One region of the Thalassotalea fonticola genome, then DNA from elsewhere that is predicted to be linked to it. Evidence: predicted binding sites of a transcription regulator. Region 1 holds the regulator's gene; each other region holds the start of a gene.
What was found. The regulator FNR, encoded in region 1, switches genes on or off when oxygen is low (the NO sensors DNR and NnrR bind a similar motif). The targets are predictions, from matches to a motif close to TTGATCTAGATCAA.

Region 1 (8,308 bases):
ATTTCAATAATGTTTACCAGATCACCTTGCTCAAATTTAGGTTGAACAAAGCTTGCTGCTGAGTTTATTTCTTCTTTATCAAACGCTATGTCGCCGCCATTGATTACACCGGTATTTAAATCAACGTTTTTAAAGTCAAATAATTGCTGATCAGCTAAATGCGAAGGCACTACATTTTGTAATGCAGTGAAAATAGATTCTGCCCGGCCGGGAAATTTAACATCCCAGTCTTGTAGCATGGCTTTAACATTTTGTCTTTGTAAGTTTGGCTGACTGCCACACAAATTGCATGGAATAATAGGGAACTGTTTTAATGAAGAATACTGCTTAATCTCTTTTTCTTTGCAATAAGCCAGTGGGCGTATTACTACATGCTCGCCATTATCAGATACAAGTTTAGCGGGCATGGTTTTAGTTTTACCATTAAAGAACATGTTCAACAAAAGTGTCTCAATCATGTCATCCCGATGATGACCTAGGGCGATTTTGGTTACGTGTAACCTTTTTGCCGTGCTGTATAAAATCCCTCTACGTAAGCGTGAGCAAAGGCTGCAGGTGGTTTTGCCTTCTGGTATTTTATCCATAACAATAGAGTAAGTGTCTTCTTCTATTACATGGTATTCAACGCCTAAATCTTCAAGGTAGTTTGGTAGAATATGTTCAGGAAAGCCTGGTTGTTTTTGATCTAAATTTACCGCAACAATATCAAAGTGGATTGGTGCAGAAGCTTTAAGCTTTAGCAAAATATCAAGCATCGTATAACTATCGGCACCACCAGATAAGCACACCATGACTTTGTCACCATCTTCAATCATGTTGTAATCGCTGATTGCTTTACCTACATGATGGCGAAAGCGCTTAGCAAGTTTTGCTAATTGTTGCTTTGCAATTTTAATGTCAGAATCGTTTAATGGGTGATTTAGCGTCTGTAGTGACATGTTGCGTACCGTATAGTTATCTTCAAGGCGCGCATTATACCTAAGGCTATCTGACGTTAAAAGCATTAATAATATAGCTAATAATGCTTATAACGGAGAAATGAGAACGATAGAGGTTTTATTTAAGGAAGGGCGATTGGTAACCATCTGGCTTTAATGCCAATAGATCACAATTAAGTCTGTCAATTACATGCTCGGCAGTATTGCCAATAAGAACTGCTGATAACCCTGTGCGGCCAATTGTGCCTAAGATCACTAATTCAGCATCAATTTGGTTGGCAACTTTTTCAATAACATCCTCTGGCAGGCCTTCTTCTACGTGTAAGTACTGCTCAGCCATATTGTATTTGTCACCATGTTCTTTCATTACATCAACATGGTGTTGTTTCATTGCATCGTTGTATTCGTTGGCATCAAATTCAGGTATTTCTATGGCAATATTTATTGGTGTGCCTGGATATGAATTTACAAAATGTACGTCAGCGTTAATGAGTTTAGCTAGATTGATTGCTTCTTCAGAAATTTTGTTATTCAGTGATTGATGTTCTTCTTCTTCGCTACCAGCGTTTACTGCAGCTAGAATATGACCATTATCAGGCCAGGTGTGTTCTTTAACTAACAATAATGGTACCCAACACTTACGAATAAGGTGCCAATCTGTTGGGGTAAATATAACTGATTGTAAGGTAGGGTGCTCGTGTGTGCTTTTAATGACCACATCAAAGGCATTATCTCTTACTTCAGCAAGAATGGCTTCAAAAGGGCGATTATGCCAAATCACTTTAGTTTGAATGTCATAATCAAAGTCTTCGATCAAATCAGTTAGCCAATTTTCTCTACCCTTAACTACCGTTTCACGCATAGCCTCACGTTCTTCACCGGATAGCATTGTGGTCATTTCATAGGAAAAATCATAAATAGATAAAAATGCGGTGACCTTAGCTCCTGAATGTTTAGCCAGAGTACATGCCCGTGCTAATGCTTTTTGTTCTTCAGTTGTAGGGTCAATAACGACTAATATATTCTGATAACTTTCCATACGTTCACCAATATAAAAATAATTAAGCTGATATAAGCTTAATATGAACTGGCGATTGTTACAAATATGTATTGAAAATTTATGTAAGGTTTATTAACGCGTTGATTTAAATCAAGTATAAATCAACGCATAAAGAGATGAGAGGAGGAAGTTTACTTAGTGTATCCGGCCAGTTCTAATAAGGCATCTTTATCTAGTATAGTAATGAATTTGTTCTCTACTTTGATCAAGCCTTCTTTTTGAAAGCGGGTCATTAAACGAGAGATTGTTTCTATGGTTAAACCAATATAATTGCCAATTTCGCTTCGGGTCATTGGTAAGTTAAATTCAACGGATGACAAATTTCGGTTACCTAATCTACGGCCATAATTAGCAAGAAATGTTGCTAACTTTTCTTCGGCATTTTTACGATTCAACAATAGTAACATTTCGCTGTTACACTGTATTTCGTCGCTCATTAAGCTCATCATTTGGGCTTTAAGCTTAGGAATTTTACTTGATAGTGTATCGAGTACTTCAAACGGTATTTCACATACCATTGATGTTTCTAACGCTTTAGCAAAGCTCGGATGGCTTTTGGCTGAAAGGGCATCAAAGCCCATTAAATCGCCGGCTAAATGGAAACCGGTAATCTGTTCTTCGCCTTGCTCAGAAATAATGAATGTTTTAAAGGTACCAGAGCGTATTGCATATAGAGTATGCAATTGTTCGCCAGCTTTAAATATTTGCGTATTTTTCTGGATTGGTTTTTTACGTTGAATAATATCATCAAGTAAGTTCAACTCGGTTTCATTTAAACTAAATGGTAAACAAAGTTCACTGATACTACAGTTCTGACACTTAATGTTATTTGCAATCGGTATTATTTGAGGCATATTATTACAGCTATTTCCATATTTAATGTGGTGCAGGGTACTAAAATATTTGATTTAGGGCAATAAATAACGAAAATAAGCCGTAAAAAATCAGTAAAATAGCTGTTAATGTACGAATTAGATCAGAACGTAACATTTCGGTTACAAATTTATAACCTGAAGCTAAAGTAAGTAATGCAGGTAATGTACCTAAGCCAAAAGCTAGCATTATTAATGCGCCATTTTGCCATGTCGCGCTGGCAATAGACCAAGTTAGGGTGGAATAGACCAAACCACAAGGCAACCAACCCCACACCATACCTAACAGTAAAGACTGTTTAACATTTTTTACCGGGATAAAGTTCTTACTCAGTGGTTGTAAGTATCTCCACAGAAACTTACCAATATTTTCTACTTTTGCTAGAACGAAAGACCACTTGGCAATATAAAGCCCTAAAAATATCACGAATAAGGCAGCGATAACTTTTAACCATAATATCGGAAAACCGAGCGACTTAGCAGCTAAAGAGCCGGTAAATCCAGCAATTGCACCTGCAACTGAATAAGAAAAAATGCGACCAAAATTGTAAGCGAAAATTAGGCTGATACTGGCCTTGGTTTTGTCTGCTATTGAGGCTGTCAGCATTGTAGTTATGCCACCACACATAGCAACACAGTGCCCCGCACCTGCAATACCAATTAAAAATGCGGATAAAAAGTCTAATTCCATATGGAGTTATTTGTCAGCTTTATTTGAGTGGCTGGTGTTATCTTGGAGTTCAGATTCATTTGATTTATTTGTATCGGTGGCAGTGCTGCTAATTTTATTACTTACCGGTTCATCATCAAACAAAATGCTCATGCCTTGTTTTTCCAAATCGTCAAACTGTTCTGTTTTTACCGCCCAAAAAAATAAATAAATTGCAATAGCGGTAAAAATAATGGCAATAGGAATAAGGATATAAATAACACTCATAAAATAGCTACTTTAATAATCTTAATGAATTAGTAACAACAATAATCGAACTTGCTGACATACCTAATACTGCCATATAAGGGGTGATAAAACCACACACCGCTAACGGCAGAATAATGGCGTTGTAGGCCAATGCCCAGGCAAAATTTTGTTTAACGATATTCGAGGTTTTCAACGCAATAGCTTTAAGCCTTAACAGGCTTGCAAGATGATTGTTCACTAAAATCACGTCGGCGCCACTTTTCGCTATCTCTGTACCACTTCCCATAGCAATCGATACGTGAGCTTGGGCAAACACTGGTGAATCGTTTACGCCATCGCCAACCATTGCGACAGTTTTACCTGCATTTTGTTTATCAGCCAAAATTTTCAGCTTGTCATTGGCACTGCAGGTGTCAAAGCTTTGATCGAGTTTTACTTGCTGATTAAAACCGTTAACCCCAGCCTTATTATCACCACTGATCAACATCGTTTCAATGTTGGATAAACGCATGCTGTTGATCACTGACTTAGTATTAGTACGTAAAGTATCTTGCATATAAAACGCAGCAACAAGAATATTATCTACGGTGAGTAAGCACTGTGATTTATTATAACAAGCGTCAACAGATAAGCTCTCTTCTATCCAGCTTATCTTTCCAATACATATTTGATGACCATCCTTAGTGCCTTTAACACCGCAACCTGGAACCACTTCGACATCATTAACATTGATATCGTGGTTTCTGTATTGGTTGAATGCCTTTGCTAAAGGGTGTTCAGAATGAGCTTCTAAAGCCGCAGCAATGGCTAGCACACTTTCTTTGTCGTATTGTTTATTAAGTAAATTAACTTTGGTTATAGCAAACACACCATTGGTTAACGTGCCAGTTTTATCAAAAGCAAAGCAATTTACTTTTGGCATGGTTTCTAATACGTGGGCATTTTTAATCATGATGCCGTCTTTATTAAGCCTAATTGTGCCGCAAGTTAGTGCTGTGGGTGTGGCAAGAGAAAGCGCACATGGGCAGGTAGCTACCAAAACCGAAAGGGTGATCCAAAATGCTTCTTCGGGTGAATGTATGGTCCAGTAAATGGAAGTAGCAATTGCGGTTAACAATATTAATGCGACAAAGTATTGAGCGATACGATCAGATAATTTAGCTATAGCTGGTTTATGCGCCTGTGCAGACTCACTTAAACGGATCAAATTAGTAAGAAAACTGTCTGAATTAGTTTTAATAATTTCTATGGTTAAGTTGCCATCACCATTTACTGTGCCTGCAAAAACCGTTGCGCCTTTAGATTTTTGTACTGGCGAGTGCTCGCCAGTAAGCATAGCCTCGTTAACACTTGACTGGCCAGTCAGTATTAATCCATCTCCAGGAATGGTTTCTCCTGGTTTAACAATGACTATATCGGTTAATTCTAATTGTTTAGCACTGATCACTTGCTCTTGTACTTGGTTATTAACGGTGAGTAATTTCGTTGCCGTTAAAGGCATGAGTTTTAGTAAGTTAGCCGATACTTCAGCGGCTTTTGCACGCGCTCTAAACTCTAAATATTTACCAATAAGCAATAAAAAGGTAAACATTGCCAATGATTCAAAATACACCTCGCCCGAGCGAGTAAATGTTGCCCAAGTACTGGCACAAAACGCTAATACAATGGCAATTGATACAGGAACATCCATTGATAACCTACGGGCTTTCAATGCTGATATAGCACCAGTGTAAAAAGGAAACGCACCGAAAGTAACTATTGGGAGAGTGAGAACAAAACTCGTGCCGCGCAAATAAGCCAAATTATGCTCAGCCAGATCACTAAATGCGCCAAAATATAAACCAAAAGCAATCATCATTACTTGCATGGTTAAAATTCCAGAAACACCAAGGCGGCGTATAAAGGCTTTAGCTTGTTGTTTATTACGTTGTTCAGCTAGATTTGCTTTAAACGGTAGTGCTTGATAACCAATTTGATTAATTGCCGTCAAAATATCACTGAGTTTGATCAACTCATTTTGCCAAACAACAGTTGCTCTTTGTGTTGTGGCGTTAACTTGTATTTTAGCTATGCCGCTTTGTTGCGATAATTGTTTTTCAATTAACCACGCACATGCCGCACAAGACATACCATCGATAGACAGTATTGTTTCTTTGCAATTATCCACATCGAAAGTGAATTCGGTTTGTAAATTTTCATCATCAATAAATTGATTATTTAATAGAGAGTCGGGAACTTGTGCATCAACTTTATTACCTTTTTCACTGCGAAACCGGTAATAGTCTTCAAGATTATTTTCAACTATTGCTGTAGCTACCGCTTGGCAACCGATACAACACATATCTTGCATTTTGTTGTCGATGAGCACAGATAAGGAAAAACCCGGCGGGACTATTTCGCCACAATGAAAGCAGTTTTTATTATTCATTTAAATGGTTTATTCATTAGTACTGTAATTCAAACTCGGAAAATTGCGATTGCGGTAGGGCTACAGTAGTTTGCATTTTCCATTTGTTATCATATGGAGTAACTAGCACTCGCCATTTTCCCTCGACATTTTGATCAAAGCTTTGACGCATCCAACCGTTACCATCAGGTGTTAATTTTACTGAAAAGTCACGTTCAGCAATGGTAACATGATAAAAATTAACGTTAAGGACAGGAAATGTTTTTTCAATGCCGGTTGGTTTTAATATAACCTCATTGTTTGAAATTTGCATATCAAAACGTATGCCTAGTTTTTGTGAAAGCTTGTACTTACGAATATCTTGGTTAATGGTTTTGCCTTTTTTATAGTAATCATCAACGACTACAGTATCAGCATTTTTATTGGCGATAAAAAAAACTGTAGTGCCAACGACAACTGAAATTAAAGGAAGGCCGAAGACTAAATAAGCCCATGGCTCTTTGTACCAAGCTGTTTTCATAAATTGTTTCTCGTTTAATTTGAGGCGCTATTTTACCGTGTATTTAATCAACGATAAAGAGGGTGATTCTCGATATAAATTTTTACTTATTTATATTTTTAATAAAATTATAAATAAATAAAAACTAATAATACCAAGTTGACTAAGTTACTTCCCACTCAGTGAGAATTAAAAGGCTTATAGGCAAGTAATTGATTGAAGAGAATGGTTGTTCCCTTGTCAAAATCAATAACGCAGCATATAAGCCTTTTAAACTCACCCTCGGGAGCTTGTTCTAGGAACTCTAACTGCACAAAATTCATTTAATATAGAACAACTATATCTAAATAAATTTTGCTTGTTATGGACCCTATAACATAGCTCTGAGTTGGTAATGAATTTAATCAAATTGGTTTGTATACAAAACAAAACCCTGTCTAGCATCGCCATACAGGGTTTTATTAAAAAGTCTTTAGTTATTCTTGGTTAGATAAACTATATACGTATGCACTAATTACACGTACTTTATCTTCGCCTAAAATACCTTTCCAAGCAGGCATTACACCGGCACGGCCATTAGCGATTGATTCTTGCACTGCTCGCTCAGAACCACCGTATAACCAGGTATTGTCAGAAAGATTTGGTGCACCTAATGGAATACCCATTGCAGTACTACCTGTACCATCTACGCCATGACAAGCTGCACACATAGCAAATTTAGCTTCACCTTTAGCGGCTAGGGCTGAGTCTACTTTAGTTGCACGCTCAGGGTTAAGAGAAAGTACGTAAGCTGCAACTTCTTTAACGCCTTCATCGCCACCTAACATAGTTTCCCAGGCGATCATGCCTTGCGCTTTACGGCCATGCAAAATTGATTGCTCAATAGTTGCACCATCACCGCCGTATAACCAGTCGTTATCAACTAGGTTAGGGAAGCCTGTAGTACCTTTGGCATCTGAACCATGACATTGTGAACAGTTTTGTAAAAATAAACGTTGGCCAATTTTTAGCGCAGCTTTATCTTTACTTAGTGATTCAACGTCTTGCTTAGCAAATTCAGCAAAAATAGGACCAAATTTAGCATTTGCACGGTCAACTTCACGGTCATATTGAACCGCAAAACCAGCTTCTTTCATTGAGGCAACTTGTGCTTTTGAATCGGCAAGGCTCATTACGTCTTGGTTAGAACTTTTCCAGCCAAATAAACCTTTGTAGTTACCTAAACCAGGGTATAACGCTAAGTAGCCAAAGCCCCAAATAATAGTTACTAAAAAGAACGTGCTCCACCATTTAGGAAGAGGGTTGTTCAATTCTTCGATACCGTCAAACTCATGGCCCATTGATTCCCCTTCAGGAACACCAGCGAAGTTTTTTAAACACCAACGTAGTAGTATGTAACAACCTACTAAGGTACCCAGTGTTAAAACAGATATCCATACACTCCAAAATGTAGACATTAATTGTCTCCTTTGTTCGTATTCACTTTATCGTTTTTATTTTCATTTTCGTCAAATATAGAATTAGCGGCTTCATCAAACGATGACTTACGGTTTTTGTTATAAGCCCAAAGTACTATCACAATGAATAGTACAAAGATTAATACCGTAAAAATG
Region 2 (8,308 bases), 2.4 Mb from region 1:
GTTGCATCGAATTAAACCACATGCTCCACCGCTTGTGCGGGCCCCCGTCAATTCATTTGAGTTTTAACCTTGCGGCCGTACTCCCCAGGCGGTCAACTTATCGCGTTAGCTGCGCTACCCACAGATCAAGTCTACAGACAGCTAGTTGACATCGTTTACGGCGTGGACTACCAGGGTATCTAATCCTGTTTGCTCCCCACGCTTTCGTGCCTCAGCGTCAGTATTTGTCCAGGTGGCCGCCTTCGCCACTGATGTTCCTTCCAATCTCTACGCATTTCACCGCTACACTGGAAATTCCACCACCCTCTACAATACTCTAGCTTGCCAGTTCAAAATGCAGTTCCAAGGTTGAGCCCTGGGCTTTCACATCTTGCTTAACAAACCGCCTACGCACGCTTTACGCCCAGTAATTCCGATTAACGCTCGCACCCTCCGTATTACCGCGGCTGCTGGCACGGAGTTAGCCGGTGCTTCTTCTGTTGCTAACGTCACAGCTAGCAGTTATTAACTACTAACCTTTCCTCACAACTGAAAGTGCTTTACAACCCGAAGGCCTTCTTCACACACGCGGCATGGCTGCATCAGGGTTTCCCCCATTGTGCAATATTCCCCACTGCTGCCTCCCGTAGGAGTCTGGGCCGTGTCTCAGTCCCAGTGTGGCTGATCATCCTCTCAAACCAGCTAGAGATCGTCGCCTTGGTAAGCCTTTACCTTACCAACTAGCTAATCTCACTTGGGCTAATCTATGAGCGAGAGGTCCGAAGATCCCCCCCTTTGGTCCGTAGACATTATGCGGTATTAGCAGTCGTTTCCAACTGTTGTCCCCCACTCAAAGGCATATTCCCAAGCATTACTCACCCGTCCGCCGCTCGACGCCGAAGTAGCAAGCTACTTCTCGTTTCCGCTCGACTTGCATGTGTTAAGCCTGCCGCCAGCGTTCAATCTGAGCCATGATCAAACTCTTCAATTAAAAAGTTGTTACATATGCATCGACAAGCGATGCTACTCAATGAATTCTGAATGTTTCGTATCAATCGAAGCGAATGATACTAAAACGTACTAATTAATCCTCATCGCTAAATAAAGAAAAATTAATTTGTTTGTGTGTTCATCATCATTAAGTGATTTCGATACCGAGGTATCTATGTTGTAAATCAATCTTAATGTGAGTGCCCACACAAATTGCATGATAACTAATTGTTAAAGAATCGTTCTATTCGAACGAAGAGCTAATCGCATTCGTTAGTCTCTTTGCTTCAAGCCGGCTAGCTGCCTTGTTTGAAGTGGAGCGCATTATAAGCACCCTAGTTTTAATGTCAACCGATTTTTTGAATTATTTAAAAGTTTATTTTTAAATGCTTCATCAGCGATTAAGTACCCTATTGGATTACTTAACTTATTAAAACGCCTCGTTGGGATGTCCCGAAGAAGTGAAGCGCATTTTAGAGATTTTTGCGCTGCCGTCAACTGCTTTTTGAAATTAATTTGAAAAAAACTCAAATTCGATTATATTCTGTACAAGCTGCGCTATTATTGAGCTCAGTGATATCGATATGATCGTTTTTAGTTATATTTGAATTACATTTTATCGGTTACAGTTAATTTCTAAGATACATTTTAATATTAGATAATGTGTTTTTTTATCAGTTTGCTCTAGTTTTTTTGATAGAGTAATTAGTAAATCAATTAATAGGCTTCATTTATGACAGTTTCTTCCACTAGACCTTATAGAGGCATATACCCTAAATTATCTGAAAAAGTATATATTGATCCGAGCAGTGTATTAATTGGTGATATAACTTTAGCTGCCAACGTTAGTATCTGGCCTTTAGTGGTAGCACGCGGTGATGTGAATCATATAACTATCGGCGCAAATAGTAACATTCAAGATGGTAGTGTATTGCATGTCACTCGCAAAACCACCAAATTTCCTGATGGCTATCCTCTAGTTATAGGTGAGGAAGTTACCGTAGGTCATAAAGTAATGCTGCATGGTTGTACTTTGGGAGATCGTATTTTGGTCGGCATGGGCGCCATTATAATGGACGGTGCAATTGTAGGTAATGATTGTATTATAGGAGCAGGTTCTCTTGTACCACCAAATAAGACATTAGAGCCTGGATTTTTGTATGTTGGTAATCCAGCAAAACAAAAGCGGCCGCTTACCAATGAAGAGTTAACTTTTTTACGTGAAACTAATGCAAATTACGTGCGCTTAAAAGATGAGTATATTGAAGCTCAAGATAAATAGTTACAAATTGATTTAACCTGACTATAGCCAGATCTCATTATTCTCATCTGGCTCATTATCTTCTAACCACTCTTCGACTTGTTCTTCCCAGTCAAACTTATCTGCTTGGCTAGCTGTTGAAGTCGAATGAGCAATATAGATATTTATCAAGTTACCCGACATTAATCCGGTAAAGTGCCATATTTTTTTAGCTACTATATAGGAGTGGTCATCATTAAATAAAATAGCCTGGTTCATTAATCAATGCCTTGCAATTTATTTCTTAATTTCGCTAATACTTGGCTTTGCTGCGGCTTTACTTTTCTCCAAATAAAAAAGCTTTCTGCCGCTTGCCCTACTAGCATGCCTAAGCCATCAATCACTAGTTGAGACTTATGTTGAGAGCACCACTTTAAAAATGGACTTAATTCAGCGCCATATACCATGTCATAACAAACTGTATTTGTAGTAATACAGGCAGGATTTAAGTCGGGTAAACTTGCCGACAAACTTGCTGATGTCGCATTAATGATTACATCAAATGTTGTTTTTGCTGTTTCTGAGTAGCTGATTGCACAGATTTTTTCATCATTAAAGCGAGCCGCCAGTTGTTCCGCTTTCTCGGTTGTTCTGTTTACAATAATAATCTGCTTAGGGTATTCAGCCAGTAAAGGTAAAATGACACCGCGAGCTGCGCCTCCAGCTCCCATTAATAATATTGTTTTATTAGTTAGTTGCACATTATGGCTTTTTAAATCATTGACTAAGCCAACGCCATCGGTGTTATCTCCATAAATGTTTCCATCAGCAAAACTTAAGGTATTAACAGCGCCAGCACTTGCTGCTCGATCTGTTAACTGATCACACATTTGCATTGCTTGCTCTTTAAAAGGTGCTGTTACATTAGCCCCTTTACCACCCGCAATAATAAATGCTGATACTTCAGCCTTAAAATCAACTTCTTCTGGTTGTTTTTTTGAATAACTTATATCTTGCTGTGTTTGCTCGGCAAACATTTGATGAATGAGTGGTGACTTTGATTGAGCAATTGGGTTGCCAAATACGAGATATTTGTCCATGAGCACTAATTATGATGAGTTTTGTTAAGAGTAACGAAATATCATGCGAATGGGAATTACAAATTTATAACATCCCTGTTAAGATGGCATTCCTTCATCCCTGAAGTAAAAAAGCCAGTTATATAGTAAATATAACTGGCTCACATAGGGTTATACCAGTCTGCATAAGTATATAATCACCCAAAGGGCGATGCTAAAAGAATTTTAGGCTGCGTTAAACATTTTTTCAGTGGAATAACCACAGTACAAAATGAAAGCCTTGCCTAAAAATCTCTTAGTATCGCTGAGTAACTCATTCCTTATGCAGAATGGTATTATTTACTTAAACTAATCAAAACTTGTAACCAAGCATTACCGAGTAAACCATTGGGTCTACATCAACATCTGCAGAGCCAGTAATTGAATCGCCAATTTTAAAGTTAGCTTCTGTACCAATATCAATGTAACGAGCTGATGCATTGATATGCCAGCTATCATTTAATTGATAATCAGCGCCAACTTGTACAGAAAACCCAAATGAGCCATCTAATTCCAAATCATTAAAGCCAAGGCTTTCAGGGGCTGATTTAAACTCTTCATCAAAGAAAATTGTGTAATTCAAACCCGCACCAACATAAGGCATGAAGTTAGAGCCAGTATCAAAATAGTAAATTGCACTAACGGTCGGTGGTAACTGAGTAACTTCGGCTAAAGTTATGCCGTCAACATCAACACCAAATACTCCTTCAGAGATCCCTTGTGGATCATGAATCTTAACATCGTGAGTAAATGGAGTTGCGGCAAGTACCTCAATAGCCCAATTACTGTCAAAAAAGTAAACAAAATTTAAACCCAATTGGGTATTATCATCCACTGATACCGATAGTGGTGTATCACCGCCCAAAGCAGGAACGTTAACACCCGCTTTGCTATCATCAGGGCTAACCATAGTTAAGCCACCACGGATAACAAAATCACCAGCTTCGTATGAAGCAGCTACTGCTGCATTACTAGCTAATAAAGAAACTACAGCTAAACTCATTAAATTCTTTTTCATGGCTCTTGCCTTACATGTTAATATTGTCAAAATTTGTAATGGATTGTAACCACAAAAAAAGTAGGGATATTGATTTAAAACAAATTTTTTCTGATACTAGGCAAAAGATAATAAAATAAATAACTTATGAATAACTTCCAACCGAACAATGTTAAAAGCTGGTTAAACCGGTACTTAATTGTTAACTTTATCATTACGCTTTTTATAGCCTTAAGATATTTATCACCGCACCCCTACCCAGATAGTGTTATCTCATCAATTTTCTTACTTACCTACAGTGTTGCTCACCTAGGATTACTCGCTCTATTACTTGCCGGTGTGTTGCATTTATTGGCTAAAATAATAAGGCACTACCTGGCTATACGCTTTATCGCCATCATCCTGGTTTCTTTAGCCTTATCGCTGTTACTTGCCGATACCTTTGTTTATCAACAATATCGATTTCATTTTAATGGAATTGTTCTCGAACTGATGGTTGAAGGTGGCACTGAGATATTCAGCTTTTCATGGCAACTATGGACTTTGATCAGCTTAATTATTTTAGCGTTTTTTGCCGCACAAATATTTTTAAGTGAATTGCTCAGAAACAAATATGTGCAAAGCCACTTTTCATTAAAAACGCCATTAAAAATATGGTTTATATTGTTATTACTTAGTCATGGTATTCATACCTGGGCAGATGCAATGTTTGAAAAGAACATTACTCAGCAAGCGCGTTATTTACCTATATCCTTTCCATTAACAGCAAAAAGCTTTATGGCCAAATTTGGGGTGGTTAATATAGAAGCGCAAAAACAACAGGCTTTGTTAAAACAGAAAAAGGTTAAATCTGCAATTAATTATCCGATAATGTCTATGCAGTGTAAGGCTCCAGAGCAACAAAAAAATATACTGATGATCACTTTAGATTCATGGCGTAGCGATATGATGGATGCCAAGATGGCTCCGGCCATTCAAAGCATTGCTAATAAAGGTACTCACTTTAAGCAACATCACAGCGGTAGTAATAACACCCGGCATGGCATGTTTAGCCTATTTTATGGCATTCCTGGTCATTACTGGCAACCTATTTTAGATGCTCAACGCTCACCTGTTTTGATGGATGTGCTTAAACAGCAAAGCTTTGAAATGGGCATTTTTGCCAGCGCAAAGCTTACCAGCCCAGAATTTGATCAAACGTTATTTAGTAATGTAGATAATCTTCGAACTCATTCAAAAGGTGATAAGCCTTTTGAGCGCGACATCGATATTACTAAAGACTTTATTGCATGGCACAAAAATAAAACCAGTGAAAAACCCTTTTTTGCTTTTATGCTTTTTGATGCTGCCCATGGATTTTCAATTCCTAAAGATTTTGAGCGTAAATATACACCTTCTTTAGATGATATTAATTATATGGCGTTGAATGATGATTATGATCCCGGACCTTTTCTAAATTTGTATAAAAATTCTATCTATTTTATCGACTTACAAATTAAGAAAGTAATAGAACAATTGGGCGATGAAATAAGCAATACCATTATTATTATTACCGGAGACCACGGCAAAGAGTTCAATGACAGTAAAAAAGGGTTTTGGGGACATAACTCTAATTATTCAAGGTATCAGACTCAGGTGCCATTAATTATTCATTGGCCAGATGCTAAGCAGCAACTCTATCAGGCTCAAACGAGCCATTATGATATTGCACCAACGTTACTTACAGATGCTCTTGGTTGCAGCAACAATAGCGATGAATATAGTTCTGGTCAGTCATTATTTGCAAAACAAGAACACAGCTGGTTGATCTTTGGCCGTGATGGTTATTATGCGATAAAAGATAATCAACAATTAAATGAATTGGATCGTTTGGGTAACTTTACAATTTTTGATAATGACTACCAAGAAATACCAGACGGTAAATTGAATATGAAAGTGGTGTTAGAAGCAATGGAAGAGTTACGCCGCTTTAATAAATAATAAAAAAAGAGCTCTCTTTGTTGAACCAAGAGAGCTCTTTTATGTCATTGGATTTGACGTAAGTTTATAACCAGTTTTGTGGTTTTAAATAATGCTCATAAAGCTCTGCTTCTTGGCTGCCAGCTGTCGGTTGATAATTATATTCCCATCTCGCCAGTGGCGGCATAGACATTAAGATAGATTCTGTACGGCCACCCGATTGCAAGCCAAATAAAGTGCCACGATCAAATACCAGATTGAACTCAACATAACGTCCACGACGGTAAAGTTGAAATTGGCGTTGTTGCTCGGTGAACGGTGTGTCTTTACGTTTATTGATGATAGGTACATAGGCGTCGATAAATCCTTGCCCTACTGCTTTGATGTAATTCAAACAAGTATCAAAATCCCAACAATTTAAATCATCAAAAAATAAACCGCCCACACCGCGTGTTTCATCTCGATGTTTTAAATAGAAATACTCATCACACCATTTTTTGTGCTCATCGTAAATATTATCACCAAACGGCGCACATAAGTCGGCAGCGGTTTGATGCCAATGCACAACGTCTTCTTTTACTGGATAAAATGGCGTTAAATCAAAACCTCCACCAAACCACCACACTGGCTTTTCACCTTCTTTTTCGGCAATAAAGAAACGTACATTAGCATGAGATGTTGGAATATTAGGGTTTTTAGGATGGATTACCAGAGAGACACCACATGCTTGCCAAGTACGGCCAGCCAATTCAGGCCGATGAGCTGTAGCAGATGGAGGTAATTTATCGCCACTAACGGTTGAAAAGTTAACGCCGCCTTGTTCAATTACCGCACCATTGGTTAATACTCGGGTTCGGCCACCGCCGCCCTCTTCACGTTGCCAATTATCTTCAATAAATTTAGCACTCCCATCTGCTTGTTCTAAAGCAGAACATATTTGGTCTTGCAATGACTTTAAAAATTCAATCACTTGTTCAATATTAGTTTGGCTCATGAACGGTATACATCTCCTGTTAGTGCATTAATAATTGTTGATGGTTTATCAAAACCTAAAGTTTCGCCTTTAATCAAAAAATCGATTCGATCACCGAAAGCTGCTTCCACTTGTTGCCATGTATCTGCGGGTGCAGCGCCGGTTAAATTAGCGCTCGTTGATACGATTGGTTTATTAGTAGCATTACATAGCGCAACAACATCCGGCTGGCTAGTTACTCGAACCGCAATGGTGGCAAAGTCGCCGGTTAAATACTTCGCAATAGATGGGTTTGCCGGCATAACCTGAGTAATGCCATCAGGCCAACGAGACAATACGCTATAGCGTTTATCTTGAGGGATTTTACTGTCATCTATGTAAGGTAATAACTGCGAATAATTACCCGCAAGTAAAATTAAACCTTTGCTAATCGAGCGCTGTTTTAATTTTAACAGACACTCTACGGCCGAGGGGTTATCAGGGTCACAACCTATACCAAATACAGCTTCCGTTGGATAAGCAATTATTCCGCCCTGTTCGAAGGCTTCTTGGGCTGAAGAATAAGTAGCAAGTGGATTGTCAGAGTTCATCTAAGCACTAAACTTTTACGGTCAATAAAAATGCGATCATTATATCGTTTTAAACGAATGACCGCATTGATTTGTTTAGGCAGAGCTTATTTAAGCGGTTTCTGAAATATTCTCAAATAAGTTTTTTACTTTTTCTCTTAAAATGAATTTCTGAATTTTACCAGTTGAAGTTTTTGGCAAATCAGCAAAAACAATTGTTTTAGGGCATTTGAATCGCGCCATATTTTCTCGGCAAAATTCAATGATTTCACATTGGGTAGCATGCTCACCCGGCTTTAAACTAACAAAAGCACAAGGTGTTTCTCCCCAGGTATCATCTTTTCGAGCAACAACGGCAGCTTCCATTATCGCCGGGTGGCGATATAAAACACCTTCAACTTCAACAGATGAAATATTCTCACCGCCTGAAATAATAATATCTTTTGATCTGTCGCGGATTTCTAAATAGCCATCAGGATGTTT
Region 3 (8,308 bases), 1.1 Mb from region 1:
CACCTAAATGGGCAAATATCGGATGCGCATCACTACCACGAACTTCAATGGTATTAAACATAGGAAACGTCACACCATAATTTACAAAACATACTTTTGCGGTGTCTTTTTCAAGATCTTCCTCTTGAAAAAAATTATCGGACGGGAAGCCCAAAATAACTAGACCTTGCTCTTTATAGTCTTGATATAAGGCTTCAAGTGCTTTGAATTGTGGGGTGAAACCACAATTGCTTGCGGTGTTAACAATCAATAATGTTTTTCCCTGAAATTGCTGACAAATATCTATTGTCTGCTTGGAGTTAAGCTTACGTATTGTATGATTTAAAAATTCAGGACACTGTGTTGAAACTAAAGCTTGCTCAGCAGTTTTGTTTGCCCCATCTTTATCGGTCAGAACTTGTTGAGCAAGCGCAGTAAAACTTAAGCTTGATGTTAATATTAATGCTATAAATTTATTCATCTAATATCTCAATTTGAGTCAGTAAATAATCGTATTTTAATTAAGACTATCTTATTACTGCACGACTGTATCGATTACTATGTTCATCTCAACAGCAGACTTTAACACTACGTTATTAATTTCACCTTTATAGTCACCTGGTTTCATTCCTGGAGTGCCAGAATGCGAAACTACAGCATAAACATTGACAACTTCTGTTGATGATAAGTTCATTTGCGGGCTCATCGCTTTACTGTTATCTAAAGTAACAGATAAAGGTAAATCACTGGCTTTTAATTTTACTGCCGCCAGCGGCATTCTGGAGCCATTTGCGGCAGTAGCATAAATAAATACAGTTTTATCTGCACCTTTGCTTATTTCAGCAAACATTTGGCTTGAAAAGCTGACGTTTAATTTAAAGCTTGGTCCAGATGTACTTGCTTGTTGTTCAGGAGTTTCTGAAGATTGCGCCACTTCAGGGTGGTCGTGCCCTTCATGCCCAGTTAATCCTGCTTTATTATGTGCTTCATTGATTGCATCTAACAATGGCTGGGTGTTTTCTCCAGCCCCACCATTATCAATTATTTTTTGCCATGAACTTGCTGCCTGCACATAACGCTCATTTAAATAATGATCCATACCGATTAACATTAATGTTGTTGCATCATAAGGGTCTAGCATTAACGCTTTATCTAATAAGCTATCAATCTGCTCATTTCTTTGCTGCTTGTTTTTGTAATACATTGACTGAGCTTGCAGCGCTAGAACATCAGCCTGCTCACCTTCAATCTCATTTACTTTGCCAAAGGCAACGAACGCGCTATCAAATTCTCCTACCTGGGTAAGTATTTGTCCCATTTGAAACCAAGCATCGGCATTTTTAGGATTATCTTGTACTTCTTTGTGCAGGTTTTTAAGTTGCGCAATAACGACTTCGGCTTGTGATTGTTCACCTTGAGGATGATTTACAGGTTGACTCGCTCTTAACTCAACCGCTTCATAAGCGCCATGCTGAATATAATATGTCGCTGAAAAAGCAACGATAAAGACGGTTATAATTGCCGGCCAAAAGAAAGACGTAGCTTTATCTTTTGCTTGCTCTTCTTTTACAGTGGCATTCATATCTAGCAACAAGCTGTGATCAAGTTCTTCTTTTAAAAAATCAAAATTTTCTTGATCGACACCACCTTCAGCCAGATCTTTTTCAAGTTCGGCTAAGTGTTCATGATAAAGGTCTTTATTAGTTTGACCTCGCATATTGCTTTGATCTGCACTGTACAGTGAGTTTTTGAAGAAGTGCTGCCAAATAATAGCTGCTGCAACAATAAGTAGCAAAGCTGTAATAATCCAGAGTGTCATCATAATAACTGTTTCTTTCCTGAGGTATTAATTAGTTAATACTAATTAATCTTTTAAAATTGATTTTAATTGTTGTTTTTGCTCTTCAGATAAATGTTCTGGTTTGTCATCTTTTCTGCGCACAAACATAAACACCACAAAACCACCGATCAAAACAAATACGATCGGTCCAAACCATAACGCATAAGTTAATGAACTTACTCTTGGGCGATACAAGACAAATTCTCCGTAGCGTTCAACCATAAAGGTCATAATTTCGCCATCGGAACGACCATCCATAAGCATGTCATATACTTCTTTTCGAAGGTCTTGTGAGATTGGTGAATTGGAATCAGCCAAGTTTTGATTTTGACATTTTGGACATCGCAGTTCATAAGTGAGCTCTGCAAATCGTTTTTTAGTTACTTCATCTGGAAAAGTATAAGTATCTATTGGACCGGCAAGCACAGAAAAAGCCAATAGACACGAAATTGTCATTGTTGAAATAAATGATATCAATTTAGACATACTATTTACCCTCTGCCATTTCAGTTTCGATGGTATTAATTAATGGTAAAAATTCACGTTGCCAGACTCGCGGCTCAAGAACACCGGCAAAACGTTTTCTGATCACGTCTTTATGGTCAACGACAAATGTTTCAGGGGCGCCAAATACCCCAAGGTTTAACCCTAAGCGGCCAATATCATCAAAAATAGAAAATTGATAAGGATCTTGATAATATTTAAGCCACTTTTTAGCCTCAACACGCTCATCTTTATAGTTAATGCCATATAAACTAAATCGCTCGTCCTTGCTTAACTTTACTAAGAACGGGTGCTCAACTTTACAAGATGGGCACCAGGTTGCCCAAACATTAACGAGTTTTATGCCTGGCTTAAAATCTGCCTTGCTTAAAGTTTGTTGCGGTTCAGTCAAGCGCGTTAAGCTAAACTCAGGAAACGTTTTGCCAACCAACGCCGAAGGCATTGCTTGTGGGTTTAAAAACAAACCGCGGTATAACAATACCCCCAACAGTAAAAATAATACTAACGGTATTAAACGAATTAATATTTTCATCAACTAGGCCTCAGCAACATTTGTAACAGTAGAAATTGGTGCTGATTTATTTGCTTCGCTTTGCTCAAGAACAGTTTTACGACGACGATAACGCTTGTCCATCATGGCAAATATTCCACCTAATGCCATAAAGATTGAGCCCAACCATATCCAACGAACAAAAGGTTTGTAATGAACACGAACAGCCCAAGCATCATTACCTAGCGGGTCACCTAAGGCAACATACACATCACGGAATAACCCGGGGTCAATGGCAGCTTCTGTCATGCCCATGGTTTGCACTCGGTAACTACGACGTTCCGGTTGTAATAATGCAATATGTTCACTGTTTTTATATAAATTTAATTGGCCTTGCTCAGCCGAGTAATTAGGCCCTTCAACATTGGTTACGCCATTAAATTCTATTTGATAACCAGCTATATCCACTATAGTTCCTGGCACCATTTTCACGTTAGATTCAGACTCGTAAGTCGATACTAAAGTTACACCAACAATAGTAATGGCGATACCTGTATGAGCAACAGCCATGCCTAAATGACTTAAACTTAACCGTGATAACTGCCAACCACCTTTGGGCAGGTGAATTTGATTCTTAACATCTTTTGCTGCAACGAGTGCAACCCAAGTTGCCAGAGCCATACCAAAGGCAACCATGCCATTAAACTCTCCTGCGTATAACAGAGGAAATGCTAAACCAAAAATTATTGCTGAGATAGTGATCACATTAAGTTGCTTAGCTAGCTCGCCTTTTTTTGCTTTTTTCCAGCGAATAAGTGGCCCTATACCCATGAAAACAAACAAAATACTCATAATAGGCACGAATACGGCATTAAAATATGGAGGTCCAACGGAAATCTTGCCCATGCCTAAAGCATCAATTAACAGCGGATACAAAGTCCCCAGCAACACAGTAACGGCAGCGGCTACTAGAATAACATTTGAAATTAATATCGCGGTTTCTCGAGAAACTAAATTAAAACGCGAAAAGCTACCAACGTTGGAACCACGTATTGCATATAATAATAATGAACAGCCAACCGCAATGGCTAATAATACCAATATGAAAGCTCCACGAGTTGGATCAGCAGCAAATGAATGTACTGATGTTAACACTCCAGAGCGTACCAAAAATGTACCTAATAAACTTAAGCTAAAGGTAAAAATTGCTAATAGTACGGTCCAGTTTCTGAAGGCACCGCGCTTTTCAGTTACCGCTAGAGAGTGAATTAATGCTGTACCGACAAGCCAAGGCATAAATGATGCATTTTCAACCGGATCCCAGAACCACCATCCACCCCAGCCAAGTTCATAGTATGCCCACCAACTACCTAATGAGATACCCAAGGTTAAAAACATCCAGGCGCCTATCGTCCAAGGTCGCGACCAGCGAGCCCAGGCGGCATCCATTTTACCGCACATTAATGCGGCAATAGCGAAAGCAAAAGCAACTGAGAATCCAACATAGCCCATATACAGCATTGGCGGGTGAATAATTAACCCAATGTCTTGTAGTAATGGATTTAAATCTCGACCTTCCAGGGGAACATTCGGTAATAATCGGTCAAAAGGGTTTGAAGTTAATAAGGTAAACGCCATAAAACCAACGGCAATCATCCCCATGATGGCAAGCACACGAGATACAAATGCTTGATCAACATGCTTACTAAACGAAGCAACAGCCATTGTCCATGCCGTTAATGAAAATACCCACAGTAAAAGAGAGCCCTCATGACCGCCCCATACGGCACTAATTTTAAAGTAATATGGCAAATGTGAGTTTGAGTGACTGGCAATATAAGTTACAGAAAAATCATCAACAACAAAGCTGTAACCAAGCAGCACAATACTTAAGCAGGTAAATGCAAACATGCCAAACGTTAGGGGTTTAGCAAACGTAATTAGGCGTTGATTTTTTTGGTACACACCAACTAACGGCACTATAGATAAACAAATGGCAAAAGCCATTGCGACAATTAATGCAAAGTGTCCAATTTCAGGGATCATTTAAAACTCCGCTCCTACTATAATAGGAAAGCTACGTGATTTTTATACTTTCCCAATTATACCGACAATAGCAAAATAAAAAAGCGACATTTTATGACAAACATTGACCCAGATTAATAAGTTGTAATTGAATGTTTCAAAATACTATTTATTTTTATAAGCATCTTCAACTTCGAGTAACAAACAAGTAGAATCGAGCTATTATAATAAATTTTGTTAGGCAAAACTTTGGCAAGCGAGCATCTCCCACTTTTAACAGCTCAGCAGTTAACCTGTATTAGAGAAGATCGACTATTATTTGATGAATTAACATTTGATGTTAGACCTGGTGATATTCTCCAAATAGAAGGTGCCAACGGCACGGGTAAAACAAGTTTATTACGTATACTTGCAGGGCTATCGCAGCCCTATAGTGGTGACATACTTTATAAATCACAAAAAATTCAACAATGCCAAGAAGACTTTAATGCTGACTTATTATTCCTAGGTCATTTGCCGGGTGTAAAAGGTGAAATGACCAGTGAAGAAAACCTAACGTTTTATTTCAAGTTACACGGGTTAGACCCTACTTTGGCAGAGCAAACACTTAGTGAAGTAAATCTACTTGGTTTTGAGGATGCCCTTGCCTCGCATTTAAGTGCTGGCCAGCACCGCCGAATTGCATTAGCAAGACTATGGCAAACTAACGCAAAAATTTGGATTTTAGACGAGCCCTTTACTGCAATAGATAAAGCCGGGGTACAAAAGCTTGAACAATTATTTATAAAGCATGCGCAAAACGGTGGCGTTGTAATATTAACAACTCATCAAGATTTATCGATTAATAGCAGTGATTATAAAAAAATCATTCTTGAACATCAGTTTTTTTAGAGTGTTTTAATTCATATGCAAATTTCTTACAGAGAAACATTTTTAACCATTTTGAAGCGTGATTTGCTTATCGCACTTCGCCACCGTGATGACATTGTTAACCCTTTACTATTTTTTGTTATTGTTGTCTCCCTATTCCCATTAGGTATAGGTCCAGCAAGTAATACGTTAATGAAAATAGCACCGGGCGTTATTTGGGTAGCAGCTTTATTATCAACGCTTTTATCGCTCGAACGGTTATTCAAAAACGATCACAGTGATGGCTCGTTAGAACAAATGTTATTAAGCCCATGCCCAACATTTATCTTGGTACTGGCTAAAATAACTGCACATTGGTTGATTACCGGATTACCGCTAATAATTATTGCGCCATTTTTAGGGGTATTACTTAACCTACATCAAGAAAGTTATGTAGCGCTAATGTTAACGTTATTATTAGGAACTCCGGTACTTAGTTTATTAGGAGCTATCGGAGTCGCTTTAACCGTAGGCCTAAAGAAAGGCGGCGTTTTACTGAGTTTGTTAGTGCTGCCTTTATATATTCCAGTGTTAATTTTTGCGACTAGTGCAATTGATGCTGCGAGTATGAATTTACCTTATAACGGACAACTTGCTATAATAGCAGCGTTGTTTTTCGGGTCATTAACCTTGGCCCCTTTTGCTGTAGGCTCAGCCTTGAAAGTGAGTACAAACTAAAATGTGGAAATGGCTTCACCCATACGCAAATCCTGAAATTTCATATCATTTCAGTGGCAAACTAATTCCTTGGTTTAGCATTATCAGTGGCTTATTATTGGTTATTGGTATGACAATAGGCTTGGCATTTTCCCCCGCGGATTACCAACAAGGTGATAGCGTACGTATCTTTTATTTACATGTTCCGGCAGCAATGCTGTCTATGGGTATATATTTAGGTATGGCAATTGCGGCCGTTAGTGCTCTGGTTTGGCAGCTTAAACTTGCCGAAACTTCCATAGCAGCCTTGGCGCCAATCGGCGCAACTTTTACTGCAATAGCTTTGTTTACCGGCGCGGCATGGGGGAAACCTATGTGGGGCACATGGTGGATTTGGGATGCACGATTAACATCTGAATTAATATTATTATTTTTATATTTAGGCGTTATTGCCTTGCAAAACGCTTTTGAAGATAAATCATTAGGCGGAAAAGCGGCCAGTGTATTAGCGCTGGTAGGTGTTATAAATTTACCAATAATTCACTATTCAGTTGAGTGGTGGAATACCCTGCATCAAGGGGCGACTGTATCTAAATTTGAAAAGCCATCCATGTCTACTGATATGTTTATTCCCTTTATCATCAGTTTATTTGGTTTTGCTTTTTTAGTAGCAAGTTTAGTATGCGTTAGGTTTAGAGCAGAAATTATTGCTCGCAATTCTATGCGTCCTTGGGTAAAAGCTTTGGTTAATGGAGAAAACAAATAATGGCTTTTAATTCGTTTGCCGAATTCTTAAATATGGGAGGATATGCGTTCTACGTATGGCTATCCTATGGGTTTACTGCGGTTTTATTGATCGTACTAACGATTAATAGCGTTAAAATGGAAACTCAAATTATTAAACAAATTAAACAACGATTAAAACGGGAAGCAAAGTTAAAACAAGCAGCCCAAAATCGTAAAGAAGGTATGTAGTATGAACCCTCGTCGTAAAAAAAGACTCACCATAGTTTCGAGCATAGTAGCCGGTGTTGCTATTGTTGCCGGATTAACACTTTATGCACTTAGTCAAAACATTGATTTGTTTTTCACGCCATCTGAAATAGTAAATGGCAAAGAAGATACAGGAATGAAGCCTGTTGTTGGTCAGCGTATTCGCGTTGGCGGCTTAGTAGTAGCCGGCACAGTAGAACGTGATAGTGAAAGTTTGCATGTAGAATTTAAACTTATCGATACTGGGCCAATGATCACCGTAACTTATGACGGTATATTGCCAGACTTATTCCGTGAAGGTCAGGGCATAGTTGCACAAGGCATTTTAACTACTCCTACTACATTGCAAGCCAGTGAAGTTTTAGCAAAGCATGATGAAGAATACATGCCAAAAGAGATTGCTGAAGCCGTAGGTAAAAACCACAAAAAACCGACATACAATAAAAACTAGTATTTAAATAGTTAACCAGAAATAGGTTGACCGTTTTTTAAGAAGTCAGCGGCTTATAGCCTCTGACTTTTTTTATTCGTGGAAGAATTTGCCAAGACGGCTTAATTTCTGTTTTATGCACTTTATTTAGAGTATGTATCACAAAACTTAAGTGTTGCGATTACTGTTACATTACATACTGAAACATCTCCACCACCAGCAAAAATACGCTCCTAAGACGCTGTATCTATTGCCATTTTAAATATTATATTCTCACTCTATTTTGTAACAGCTTGTTCAAATATTTTGAGAAACACTAATTATGAATAAGAACACCTCCACCACCACAAACAAATAACAACTGCTAAAACAATAACTTACACAGAAGTAACATTCACAATTAACAGTCAATTAACAGCCCTTACGTAACTGTTACAGACCATTCTCTTCGATAACACTTTGGCCATAAGATGTGACCAAC

Region 2: the regulator FNR is predicted to act here: its motif matches at 4,415-4,428, upstream of RI844_RS14055 (OmpW/AlkL family protein).
Region 3: the regulator FNR is predicted to act here: its motif matches at 4,963-4,976, upstream of ccmA (cytochrome c biogenesis heme-transporting ATPase CcmA).

Annotation. Positions count from the first base shown of each region.
Region 1 covers NZ_CP136600.1:1,062,116-1,070,423, reverse strand. Annotated here, with positions in the region: gene ttcA (tRNA 2-thiocytidine(32) synthetase TtcA) at 1-938, opposite strand, end outside; gene uspE (universal stress protein UspE) at 1,057-1,977, opposite strand; gene fnr (fumarate/nitrate reduction transcriptional regulator Fnr) at 2,130-2,852, opposite strand; gene RI844_RS04455 (sulfite exporter TauE/SafE family protein) at 2,893-3,561, opposite strand; gene ccoS (cbb3-type cytochrome oxidase assembly protein CcoS) at 3,568-3,807, opposite strand; gene RI844_RS04445 (heavy metal translocating P-type ATPase) at 3,815-6,217, opposite strand; gene RI844_RS04440 (FixH family protein) at 6,234-6,716, opposite strand; gene ccoP (cytochrome-c oxidase, cbb3-type subunit III) at 7,172-8,152, opposite strand; gene RI844_RS04430 (cbb3-type cytochrome oxidase subunit 3) at 8,152-8,308, opposite strand, start outside.
Region 2 covers NZ_CP136600.1:3,437,364-3,445,671, reverse strand. Annotated here, with positions in the region: rRNA gene RI844_RS14075 (16S ribosomal RNA) at 1-970, opposite strand, end outside; gene RI844_RS14070 (gamma carbonic anhydrase family protein) at 1,703-2,251, shown strand; gene RI844_RS14065 (hypothetical protein) at 2,273-2,488, opposite strand; gene aroE (shikimate dehydrogenase) at 2,488-3,309, opposite strand; gene RI844_RS14055 (OmpW/AlkL family protein) at 3,641-4,345, opposite strand; gene RI844_RS14050 (DUF3413 domain-containing protein) at 4,472-6,304, shown strand; gene hemF (oxygen-dependent coproporphyrinogen oxidase) at 6,369-7,277, opposite strand; gene RI844_RS14040 (Sua5/YciO/YrdC/YwlC family protein) at 7,274-7,846, opposite strand; gene RI844_RS14035 (acyl-CoA synthetase) at 7,937-8,308, opposite strand, start outside.
Region 3 covers NZ_CP136600.1:2,210,847-2,219,154, forward strand. Annotated here, with positions in the region: gene RI844_RS09035 (glutathione peroxidase) at 1-460, opposite strand, end outside; gene ccmI (c-type cytochrome biogenesis protein CcmI) at 515-1,801, opposite strand; gene RI844_RS09045 (cytochrome c-type biogenesis protein) at 1,844-2,305, opposite strand; gene RI844_RS09050 (DsbE family thiol:disulfide interchange protein) at 2,307-2,855, opposite strand; gene RI844_RS09055 (heme lyase CcmF/NrfE family subunit) at 2,859-4,859, opposite strand; gene ccmA (cytochrome c biogenesis heme-transporting ATPase CcmA) at 5,088-5,729, shown strand; gene ccmB (heme exporter protein CcmB) at 5,745-6,425, shown strand; gene RI844_RS09070 (heme ABC transporter permease) at 6,427-7,170, shown strand; gene ccmD (heme exporter protein CcmD) at 7,170-7,379, shown strand; gene ccmE (cytochrome c maturation protein CcmE) at 7,381-7,848, shown strand.